DNA from 2 places in the Lederbergia graminis genome. Region 1 is predicted to be linked to the other one. Evidence: riboswitches for the same ligand, from Rfam matches in the RefSeq annotation. Region 1 holds a riboswitch; the other holds the start of a gene.
What was found. Region 1 has a riboswitch for cobalamin ahead of ACFPM4_RS17385 (ABC transporter substrate-binding protein). Riboswitches for the same ligand answer to the same signal wherever they lie in the genome.

Region 1 (6,165 bases):
AGATTTAGCAGTTTCGGAGTCTAATGAAAACCCTGTATACTATGCACAATACGCTCATGCACGTATAAGTAGTATTCTGCGTTCAGCAGAGGAAAAAGGTTTTTCTGTAGATGCGGGTGTTGATTTAACATCTCTATCTAGCGAGAAATCGGTGGATCTTTTGAAAAAGCTTGGTGAATTCCCTCAAGTAATTGCCGATGCAGCTGAGAAAAGAATTCCACATCGCATCACGCATTACATTTATGAATTAGCATCTACATTCCACAGCTTCTACAACGCGGAGAAAGTACTGAATGAAGATAATGAAACAGAAACAAAAGCTAGACTAGCTCTTGTCAAAGCTGTTCAAATCACATTAAAAAATGCACTTGCACTTGTTGGTGTATCTGCGCCAGAAAAGATGTAAGTTAATAGAAAGGACGGTGGGAGGCCACCGTCCTTTTTCTATTTCTGCCTACTTTTAGGGGGAAGTATGACATGCTAGTAGATTTGCGTTCCCTCATCAGAGAGAAAATCGTTTGATCGGTCAGGCAAGAGCGTCCAACGTGCCCGGCTCGACGAGAAAATCGTTCAAGTGGTAGCGCTGGGAGGTTCAACGTTCCCGGCTCGGCGAGTGAACCGTTCAAGTGGTCACGTAAGAGCGTCCAACGTGCCCGGTTCGGTGAGAAAATCGTTCAAGAAGTAACGCTGGGCGGTTCAACGTGCCCGGCTCAGCGAGAAAATCGTTTAAGAGGTAACGCTGGGCCGTTCAACGTGCCCGGCTCAGCGAGAAAATCGTTCAAGGGGTAACGTTGGGCCGTTCAACGTTACCGGCTCAGCGAGAAAATCGTTGCAGTGGTCACGCAAGAGCGTTCAACGTGCCCGGCTCGGCGAGAGAACCGTTCGAGCGGTAACGCTGGGCCGTTCAACGTGCCCGGCTCAGCGAGAAAATCGTTTAAGAGGTAACGCTGGGCCGTTCATCGTGCCCGGCTCAGCGAAAAAATCGTTGCAGTGGTCACGCAAGAGCGTCCATCGTGCCCGGTTCAGCGAGAAAATCGTTGCAGTGGTCACGCAGGAGCGTCCAACGTGCCCGGTTCAGCGAGAAATTCGTTCCAGTGGTCACGCAGGGGAGTTCAACGTGCCCGGCTCAGCGAGAAAAACGTTTCAGTGGTCACGCAGGAGCGTTCATCGTTCCCAGCCAAGCGAGAATACTATTCAAGTGGCAACGCAGGAGCACCTATCTCAAACCCAATAATTAATAAAAATCGCTAGTTTGGTGTCATTTATACCCACTAGCGATTTTTATAATAGGCCGCGCACTAATCCGGCGATCCATTCTCGGAATGTCACAGAAAATGGTACCTTTTTTAAGTTTTCCAAAGTTAAAAAGGTGGAGCGGTTCATATCTTCTTGAAGTGCTTCTTTTACTTCTTTGATAAAATCTTGGTCATAAATGAAACAGTTGATTTCGTGATTTAAAAGGAAACTGCGATTGTCAAAGTTGGCAGTTCCGATATCACATATCGTGTTATCTAAGACGATTATTTTTGCATGGAAGAAGCCTTTTTCATATTGGTGGACTTTGCCTCCCGCGGCGAGCAATTTTCGCAAAAAAGGGAATGAACCTTCTTTTACAAATGGATGGTCTGCCTTATCGGGAACGAGCACACTCACATATACGCCTCTTTTTAATGCGTCTAGTAGGGCAAGAAAAACCTTCTTTGGTGGTACGAAATAGGGTGTCCCAATGATGATAGATTCTTCCGCACGATGAATTAAATTTTCGATATGCTCGACTACTCCGATTCCTTCTGAAGGGTAAAAGTAATGGACTGATTCCCCAACGACTTTCTCAGGTTTATGAGGCATATCTACTTTCTTCTTTGTCGCCCGATACCAATCCACGAGAAATTCTTGTTCTAAATCGAGTGCGCCTTCCCCGACAATGCGGATATGGTAGTCGCGCCAAGGGGATAATTCTGGTTCCATATCGATATATTCTTTTCCAATGTTATAACCACCGAGATATCCTATATGTGAATCAATGATGGTGATTTTACGATGATTGCGTTGTTGTAGTGTGAAAAAGAGAAATGGAAAGCTAGGTCGATGACAAAATTCAATTTCGATACCATATTTTTGCGCTTCCATAATCCATTCCTTTGGAACTTTTCGACTGCCCAACCAGTCAAGTAGTAACCGAATTTTTATTCCTCTTTGTGCTTGCTCGATTAATGCTTCAAAAAATAATTTGCTGAACCGATCATTTTTCACGATATAAAATAAGATATGAATCGAGTGTTTTGCTTCTTGTAAATCCTGGAAGTAACTTTTATATAATTCTCCGCCGTTTGTGATGAGTTGGATGTGACTTTTTCTTTTTGGATATTCTCGTTTTTTCCAGTTTTTCGCATGCACATATTTACCAAGGTGAAAGTCGATATAGCCCCATATTCCGATGATGGCAATAATTAAGCAGATTACGAATAACCACCGCATATTTCAACCTCCAACTTTTTTTCTATGCATGCATCGTCTCCAGTAAATGAAGCATATATTCTTGTTATTCCCTAAAAAGCGACAAAAAAGCTGATAGAAATGAAAAAAAGATGTATAATGACGTTGAAACAAAATTACATAGCTAAAGATTCGGTGCTTTTTATTTTATGAAAAGCTTAAAAGGGAAGTTGGTGTAAATCCAACACGGTCCCGCCACTGTAAATGGGAGTGAACTGTGCAATCCACTGTGCAATACGCATGGGAAGGAGCAGTAAGCGATGATCATAAGTCAGGAGACCTGCCGAATCTACTGCACCTGTCAACCTACGAGGATAGGAGGGTGAAGAATTAGTAATAATAGTATTACTTATTTTTCATTCTGCATCCCTCCTAAAAAGGGATGTTTTTTTGTTTACAAAAAAGGGAGGAATACATCATGAAGAAGTTTTATGGGGTATTAGCAGTATTTTTATTCGTTTTTGCCTTTTTAGCTGGATGTGGCAATACGGAAGAACAAAATAAAGAGGATGATAAAAAAAATCCAGTAACGGAACAGAGTGGGGACAATAAAGAAGCGAGTTTCCCAGTAACAATTAAAGATGCAAGTAACGAGGATGTAGTAATAGAGGAAAAACCGGAAAAAATAATCTCGTTAATTCCAAGTAATACAGAGATTGTATATGCGCTTGGAGAAGGAGATGCAGTAGTTGGTGTTTCGGATACGGATAATTACCCAGAAGAGGTAGTAAATAAAGAACAAGTCTCATCCTATACAGGAATTAATATGGAAAAAGTGCTTGCGCTGGAGCCAGATATTGTCCTTGCACATCAATCAAATTTAACGATGTGGGAGACAGGGATACAACAGTTAAGAGATAATGGAATTACTGTTTTAGTTGTAAATGACGCGCAAAATTTTGATGCGGTTTATACTTCAATTGAGATGATTGGTAAGGCAATTGGAAGAACGACCGAATCAGAAGCATTAATTAATGACATGAAGACAAAATTAGATGAATTGAAAACAAAAGCGGAAGCAGTAACAGATAAGAAAAAAGTATTTATAGAAATTTCAGGTGCTCCTGAAATATATGCATCTGGAAAAGATTCCTTTATAAATGAAATGCTAGAAGTTATTCAAGCTGAAAATGCTGTACAAGAAAATGGCTATCCACAAATGAGTGAAGAAGCTGTTATTGAATTAAATCCTGATATAATTTTAGTGACGTATGGTGCGTATGTGGAGGATGCTCCTGCACAAGTAATGGATCGGGATGGCTGGCAAGATGTAACAGCTATAAAAGAAAAACAAGTGTATGAGGTAAACGAAGATTTAGTGAGTCGTACCGGCCCGCGAATCGTTGAGGGAGTAGAAGAACTTGCAAAATCCATTTACCCTGAAGTTTTCGGGGAATAAGCGCATAATTTCATATTTGATTGCAAGTGGCTTTGTAGTTATTTCCATCTTATTAGCAATATCGATTGGGTCCGTTCAAGTACCGATCAAGGAAATTATCACAATATTAGGTCGCGAAGTATTCCATCTTCCATTAGAGGAACCGAATAAAACAATGTACACCGCGATTGTGATGAATATTCGCCTGCCACGTGTGTTGTTAGCGGGGATAGTCGGGGCTTCTTTGGCTCTTGCAGGAGCAGCTTTTCAAGGGCTGCTCCGTAACCCACTGGCAGATCCATATACATTAGGTGTTTCCTCTGGAGCATCTGTTGGTGCGGTAGTAGTTCTATTTTTCCACATTAGTCTTCCATTCATTGGCGAGTTTACATTACCATTTTTAAGTATCATCGCTTCTTTTGTTACTATTTTCCTCGTCTTATTGTTTGCTAGAAGCATAGAACCAGCGATGAAAGTAGAGACGATTATTTTAACAGGAATTATATTTAGTTCATTTCTAGGTGCTTTATTGTCGTTAATGATTGCCTTAAGTGGAGAGGAGCTTCGACAAATCATTGGCTGGCTTTTAGGTAGTGTATCGATGCGTGGCTGGAGTTATATCAAAATTATTTTGCCATTCTTTTTAATTGGTGGATTTGTGCTTATGCTCCATACGAGAGAATTAAATGCACTTACTTTTGGCGAGGAGCGGGCAAAGAATCTAGGAGTTAATGTGGAAAAAAGGAAACTGCTAATTTTGGCTGCAGGATCTTTATTAACTGGAGCTGCAGTTGCTGTTTCGGGGACAATCGGTTTTGTTGGTCTCGTCATCCCGCATTTAGTTCGTTTATTGTGGGGACCAGATCATCGCCATCTTCTGCCATTATCAATGTTGGTTGGGGCGGGATTCCTTATCTTAACCGACTTAGTCGCGAGAACGATTATTCAACCTGCTGAATTACCAATCGGTGTCATTACAGCATTAATTGGTGCTCCGGTATTTGCGGGTATTTTAGTAAAAAGAAGAATGGAAAGAAGAGGATAAGTCATGCTACATGTGAAAAATCTATCAGGGGGTTATCCTGGTCATGATATTTTAACTGATATATCCTTTTCTGTTTCTAGTGGTGAATTATTTGGGATTCTCGGTCCTAATGGAAGTGGGAAAACGACTTTATTAAAAATGATAAGTGGTTTGCTAACTTCAAAACAAGGGGAAATTTTAGTCCAAGATAAGCCATTATCTACATTTTCTTCCAAAGAGCTAGCAAGGATAATTGCCGTATTACCTCAAGTTTCATCGGAGGTATTCGCATATACCGTGAGAGAAACCGTCTCACTAGGGCGTTATGCGCATCAAACTGGCTGGTTTCAAGCGAATAAATCCGAGGATGAGCAAATAGTTGTAGAAGCAATGAAAATGACTGGTGTCGATCAATTTGCGGATAAGCTTTTACATGAGTTATCTGGTGGAGAGCGGCAACGGGTATTCCTTGCCCAAGCACTTGCTCAGGAACCAAAAATTTTATTGTTAGATGAACCTACGAATCATTTAGACCTTGCTTATCAAAAAGAATTATTGGATCAATTAAAATCATGGACACGGACAAGAGATTTAACGGTCATTTCCATATTCCATGACTTAAATATTGCTGGTTTATATTGTGATCGGATTTTGCTTTTACATAATGGACAACCTCATATGCTTGGTAAACCAGAAGAGGTGTTGCAAGAATCAATTATTCAGCAGGTCTATCATACAAAGGTGGTTCAGTTGCCACATCCTGAGGTAGCGAAAACGCAAATGTTATTGGCTCCTAACTTGCAAGAGGATATACATAAGGTGACATTGGGACAAGAGTTCCTTTATACGGATGAAACAAGTGTTGAATTTCGTTCTCCTATTCCGTTAAAAACGATGGCGATTGGAGCAGTACATGGAGCGGGTATTGGATGGTATGATGGAATTACTGCTCAGTGGGGAGAAAAATCTTCCTCAGGTCGGATTACTTTCCTATATAATAATCCAGTCGAAAAAGTAGAAATGAATAGTATCCGTACAGATGAATGTACTATTTTTATCGTAAAGTCTTCAGGATTCATATGGATAATGATGAATGGAGAATTGTCAGATGAAGGATTTCTGCAATCAATGGCAGTGGCAGCAAGGTCTGCAAGTAATATCGTTGTCGCTAGTACACAAATGGGAAAACTAGTGGATAGTCAATTATTGATAGAAACATTAACAAATTTTATATAGTAAGTAAAAGGCATTAGGATTTGTACTTAAT
Region 2 (6,165 bases), on a different contig from region 1:
GTTTGCTAAGTCAATTCTCATTGGCGCGGTCAAGGAGCCGCAAAGACGGGAGAGAGGAAGGGCTTTCGTTGTTTTGGATTATCAATTAGTAATCATTTAAAGCTATCTGTCATTACCGCGTAACACTAGGCTGCATTTCAATATTATCTTTTTTTTGGAGTTACGATTCGCATGTTATAATGAATATCTGCTCCAATGTAGGTATTGATTATAATATGTGAATTTTTATTTACATCGGTAAATATGAGTAACATATTAAAAAATTTTTGGAGGTTTTTACCAATGGCAACAGGTACAGTAAAATGGTTTAACAGTGAAAAAGGATTTGGCTTCATCGAAGTTGAAGGCGGAAACGATGTATTCGTTCACTTCAGCGCTATTCAAGGAGAAGGTTACAAAACACTTGACGAAGGTCAACAAGTTGAATTTGAAATCGTTGAAGGACAACGTGGACCACAAGCAGAAAACGTTGTTAAACTATAATAAGTTCACAGAAAAACTGCCCTATTAATGGGCAGTTTTTTGTTTGCATTATAACTCATCAAATCCATTTAAATCACTCGTTTTCGTATATTGACGTGATTTTTGTTCGAAGAAGTCTGTTTTTGTCCCGTCAAAATTATCAACATAAGCACGGATCCACTTCATAGGATTTTTTGTGTGCTCCTCATATATATCACTTAATCCAAGTAGGCGAAGCATTTTATTGGCACGATATTTAATATACCCTTCCATCTCTATTAGATCAATCCCGTCTATTGCATGTAATACATAATGACTCCAGTGAATTTCTTGTTCGACGGAATGGCGAAATTGATCATATACCCACTCTGTAAATTCTTCTGTATTATATTCTGGGTTTTCTGCAAGTGTTGCACGGAATAATTCGCTTATAAAACGTCCATGCTGAAGCTCGTCCCGATTAATATATGATATCATTGTAGATGTACCTACCATTTTTTGGTTGCGTGCTAAATTATAAAAGAATGCAAATCCGGAATAAAAGAATAATCCTTCCAATAATGATGTATAGACCATTGCTTTTAAGACGGTATGAATAGTAGGGTTTATAGCAAATTCATTATATACTTCAACTATTCTTCGATTACGCTCTAGTAGTACTTTATCTACTCTACCTGTTTCAAATGATTCAATTTGATCTTGTAATGTAGTGACCGAAGAGAGTACATAAGCATAACTATGGTTATGTTCACTTTCCTGATCAGCAATCGTTGCCATAATAGATTTGACTGATGGATCAGTTGCGAATTGAGCTATTCTAGCTGCGATATCTGTTTGTGGTCCATCTAAGGTAGCAAGTAAACCAATTATTTTTAAAAATGCATCTTGTTCTTCTATTGATAATGTTGGGAATTGCTTAATATCATGTGTCATATCTACTTCACTAGCACGCCAAAACAAAGCTCGTATTTGTTCGCGATGCTGATAAAAATGTGGATATGCAATATCATTCCAATTGAGTATTCCACTAGCTTTCCCTCCAAAAAGGGCGGTTGACTTATTTGGATTTACTGGTTCTAATACACTAACTTTCCTAAGTGTTGTTGACAATGTTTCATTACTCCTTCCGTCCATTCAATAACCTTCATTTCTTGAAAACCCCTAGGACTTTGCTCGATTTTTAATGGGGGATAAGTAGATTGATAAAACTTTGCTAATTTGACAGTTGCAAAACAAAATAATTGGTCACCACCAAACTGTGTATCACCTGTTCCAAAAACGTAAATATTCGGTGGTTTATATCCAAGTTCATATACAAAATCCTTTACATCTATTGGTGTTGCACCTTTTCCCCATGTAAAGGTGCCTAAAAACATAACATCGTATTGGCGAGGATCTGGAATTTGTCCAGATCCTATTCGATACAAACTTACTTCATGTCCATCCAATGTAAGCTTATCCATCATTATTTTTGCAACCTCTTGCGTATTTCCACTGAAACTTGCATAACAGATTAAGATTCGCACCATTCACATTCCTCAATATCCGACGCAGTTGATCGGACGTAATATGTTGTTTTTAATCCTGCTTCCCAGGCTTGTAAATGTAAATCAAGCATAATTTGAGCTTTGATTGTATTTGGCACGTAAAAGTTAAAAGAAATCGATTGGTCAATGTGCTTTTGTCTTATAGCATTTTGTAATATAGACCATCTTTGATCAACGATATATGCAGAACGACGATAAATATTGTACGTATAATGATCTAAATCTGGTGCAACTACAGGTAATTTATAATCTTTCTTCTCCTCATAATAGAAAGGTTTGAAAATAGGATCAATACTTGCAGTTGATCCTGCAATAACAGAAGTACTAGAATTAGGTGCAACTGCCATTAAGTAACCGTTCCGAATTCCAAATTCTTTAACATCTTGTGCAACTTCTTTCCAATTACTAGCATTTTCACCTTCAAAATAGCCGCGTTGACTAAAATATTCTCCAGTATCCCACTCGCTGCCTGAAAATGTTGGATAAAATCCTTTTTCTTTCGCTAATTCCATGCTTGCTTTTATTGATAACATGGCAATTTTTTCGTATAAATTATCTGCGAGCTCCACTGCAGCTTTTGATTCCCACTTAATACCTTTTAAAGCTAACAAATGATGCCAACCGAAAGTCCCTAACCCAATTGCGCGATATTTTTTATTCGTCCTCATTGCTTGTTTTACATCAATCGTATTTAAATCGATAACGTTGTCTAACATTCTTACTTGGATAGGGATTAGTCGTTCTAGCACATTATCAGGAACAGCTTTACCTAAGTTAATAGAGGAGAGGTTACAAACAACAAAATCACCGGCCTTTTTATACGTAATGATCGTATCTCCGTCGATTATTTCTTCATATTGTATTGTCGGAGACATATTTTGCATTATTTCTGTACATAGGTTACTAGAGTAAATCATGCCTTTATGCTTATTAGGGTTTTTTCTATTTACTTCATCTCGGTAAAACATGAACGGAGTACCAGTTTCTAATTGAGATTTCATAATCCTGGCCATAATTTTGATCGCTGGAATTTTTGTTTTCCTTAATTCATTATTCTGAATGCACTCTTCATATTTTTTACGAAAAGTACCATTTCCTTTTGTTTCATCAAAGTAATCCTCAAGAGCAAATCCCATTACATTTTTAACTTCATGCGGGTCAAATAAATACCAATCCCCACGTCTTTCTACTTGTTCCATAAAAAGATCTGGAATACATACTCCAGTAAAGATATCATGAGCACGTTGTCTTTCATCACCGTTATTTAATTTTAAGTCTAAGAAGGAGAGGATATCTGCATGCCACACATCAAGATAGACAGCAATTGCTCCTTTTCTACGACCTAACTGATCGACACTAATTGCAGTATTGTTAAGTTGTTTAATCCATGGCAGAACTCCGGATGACGCACCTTTAAATCCTTTAATGGAACTCCCACGACTTCGAACCTTACCCATATATACGCCAATTCCACCGCCATCTTTGGAAAGTCTTGCTACATCTGTGTTACTGTTATAGATTCCCATCAATGAGTCTTCTACAGTGTCAATGAAACAACTAGAGAGTTGTCCATGTGCAAGTCCTGCATTTGCTAAAGTTGGAGTAGCTACCGTCATATATAAATTAGATAGTGCCCAATATGCTTCAGCCACAAGTTCAAAGCGTTTTTCTCTTGGTTCATCTTGCATTAAATGAAGTGCAATCACTAGCCATCTTTCTTGAGGGAGCTCATACACATTTTTTTCGTGGTCGGTAGCAAGATATCTAGTTGCTAATGTATGTAAGCCGATATAATCAAATAATAAGTCACGTTCAGGTTCTATTAAACTAGCAAATTCTATGATTTCTTGGCGAGAATATTTTTGAAGGATATGATGCGAATAAATCCCCATACCTGCCAATGTCTTGAGTAAACCATAGAAATCTCCATATTTCATTTCTTGATCATATGCTCGATTTTGACTCGCTTTTTTATACAAATCACGTAAATAAATTCTTGCAGCTGCATAGGACCATTCCGTATTCACTTCGTCCACATTTTCTAATGCGGTTTTTATTAATAGGGAGGTTATTTGTTCTGCTTTGATTTCATCTTTTGCTTTTATACTCCGTAAAACTTTTTCATTAAAATCTGATGAATTAATAGATACAACATTGTTAATAAATGAAATTAGTCTTTGTTCATCAAACGGTAGATTTCTATTTCCTTTTTCTTTTGTAATCATTGTAGACAATGGATACACCCTTTCATATTTTCATAAAAAAAATCTGCCCCAGGAATGGAGCAGATCAAACGATAGGGAAAATAAAGACAAGAAAACTTTCGCTATCGTTTCATCTTCTCAAATCCCCGAAGAATTGAAACTCAGACAATATATGGTAGGTCTCCTGACTTATGCTTCATTCTACTAGGACCTTCCCACATCTCAATTGATGCAGTGGTTACTCCGTTCGTCCACATTTACAGTTGCGGGGACAGTTCCGGATTTACACCGGATTCCCTATTAAGCCTTTTATAGGCACCTTATATCGTAAGATCAACATATTGTATTTGCTTTTGTTAAAAATAACTAAATATTGTGTTCGATTTACATATTAGCATGTGAGATAAAATTTGGCAATACAAAAAGCATCATTCAACTCAGAATGTATCTAGCAATGTTACAATGTAATAATATAGGGGAGGGATTCGCTTGAAAGCAGTTGTACATGAAAAAATAGCTGGAATAAATGGATTAACCTATCGAGATATGGAAGAAAAAAATCCAGGTAATGGTGAGGTAAAAGTAAAATTAAAAGTTGCCGGATTAAATCATCGGGATTTATTTGTTCTCCATCGCCATAAACCAACAGATCCACCATTAATTATTGGTTCTGATGGAGCTGGTATTATTGAAGCAATAGGAGAAGATGTTACAAATGTACAAGTTGGTGATGAAGTTATTATCAATCCTGGACTCCATTGGGAAAAAGAAAGCCCTGCACCTCCGGAAAACTTTGATCTTATTGGTTTACCTGGGCATGGGACATTTGCAGAGAAAATTATTATTCCAGCTGAAAATGCAATTCCAAAGCCAAGCTACTTAACTTGGGAGGAAGCTGGAGTATTTACATTGGCTGCCTTAACAGCATATCGGGCACTATTTACTAGAGCAAACATAAAAGAAGGTGAAACGTTATTGCTACCTGGAGTAGGAAGCGGAGTTGTGACATTCATACTTCAATTTGCAAAAGTGGTAGGTGCGAATGTGTATGTTACATCCCGTTCAACTGAAAAGGCAGTTAAGGCACTCGAACTTGGAGCAGGTAAAGCAGTTGATAGTAATGGAGATTGGGATTTACAACTTGCAGGTGAGAAAGTAGACAAAGTAATTGAATCAGTTGGTGCTGCTACCTTTGATAAATCACTTCATCAGTTAAAACGTGGAGGAACGATTGTTATTTTTGGAGCTTCAGCGGGAGATATTGTCCAGTTCAATCTCCGTGATTTTTTCTATGGTCAATATAATTTACTAGGATCTACAATGGGAAGTGCAGAGGAGTTAACTGCATTAATTAATTTTATGGAAAAACATGAAATAAGACCAGTTATGGACAAAATGTACCCATTGAGTGATTATCAGAAAGCATTTGAACGCTTAGAAGCAGCAAATCAATTTGGGAAAATTGGTTTCGTAATAAAATAAGATAAAGAGGTTGAGACAAAATGATATTCCTTTGTCTCGACCTCTTTTATGTGGAAAGTAATAAAGTGTTTATTGTTTACATTTTTCGACTCCCGAAGTATTATTATTTAGTGTTGCGAAATACTTTGTGGAGGATACATCGTATGTCATGGAGTTTTGGGGTTTGGTCTAAATGGCAAAAATGCAGTTCAAATGTAAGGAATACAATATATGGAAATGTCTTAACTCAGATTGGTCTAGGGATTTTTATGGTGATATATAACTTTTATATCCGGGAGCTAGGTTACCCAGATCAATTAAACGGTAAAGTTATTTCAATGACCGCATTAGCAACGGCATTGATTTTAATACCTGCGGGTTTGTTTAGTGATAAGTTTGGGCGAAAGAAATTAATTCTGTTTGGTATCATTTTAACTGGTTGTTCTCTTATAACTAGGAGTTTGATTGAACCAGCATTATTTTTGGTAGGT

Region 2: another riboswitch for cobalamin. It lies ahead of ACFPM4_RS01245 (ribonucleoside-diphosphate reductase subunit alpha); the one in region 1 lies ahead of ACFPM4_RS17385 (ABC transporter substrate-binding protein).

The regions. Positions count from the first base shown of each region.
Region 1 is NZ_JBHSMC010000027.1:79,658-85,822, reverse strand. It holds gene argS (arginine--tRNA ligase) at 1-406, shown strand, start outside; gene cls (cardiolipin synthase) at 1,282-2,478, opposite strand; cobalamin riboswitch at 2,613-2,798, shown strand; gene ACFPM4_RS17385 (ABC transporter substrate-binding protein) at 2,915-3,895, shown strand; gene ACFPM4_RS17380 (FecCD family ABC transporter permease) at 3,858-4,919, shown strand; gene ACFPM4_RS17375 (ABC transporter ATP-binding protein) at 4,923-6,134, shown strand.
Region 2 is NZ_JBHSMC010000001.1:224,196-230,360, forward strand. It holds gene ACFPM4_RS01230 (cold-shock protein) at 283-483, shown strand; gene ACFPM4_RS01235 (ribonucleotide-diphosphate reductase subunit beta) at 532-1,572, opposite strand; gene ACFPM4_RS01240 (flavodoxin) at 1,539-1,991, opposite strand; gene ACFPM4_RS01245 (ribonucleoside-diphosphate reductase subunit alpha) at 1,976-4,234, opposite strand; cobalamin riboswitch at 4,371-4,551, opposite strand; gene ACFPM4_RS01250 (zinc-binding dehydrogenase) at 4,703-5,695, shown strand; gene ACFPM4_RS01255 (MFS transporter) at 5,839-6,165, shown strand, end outside.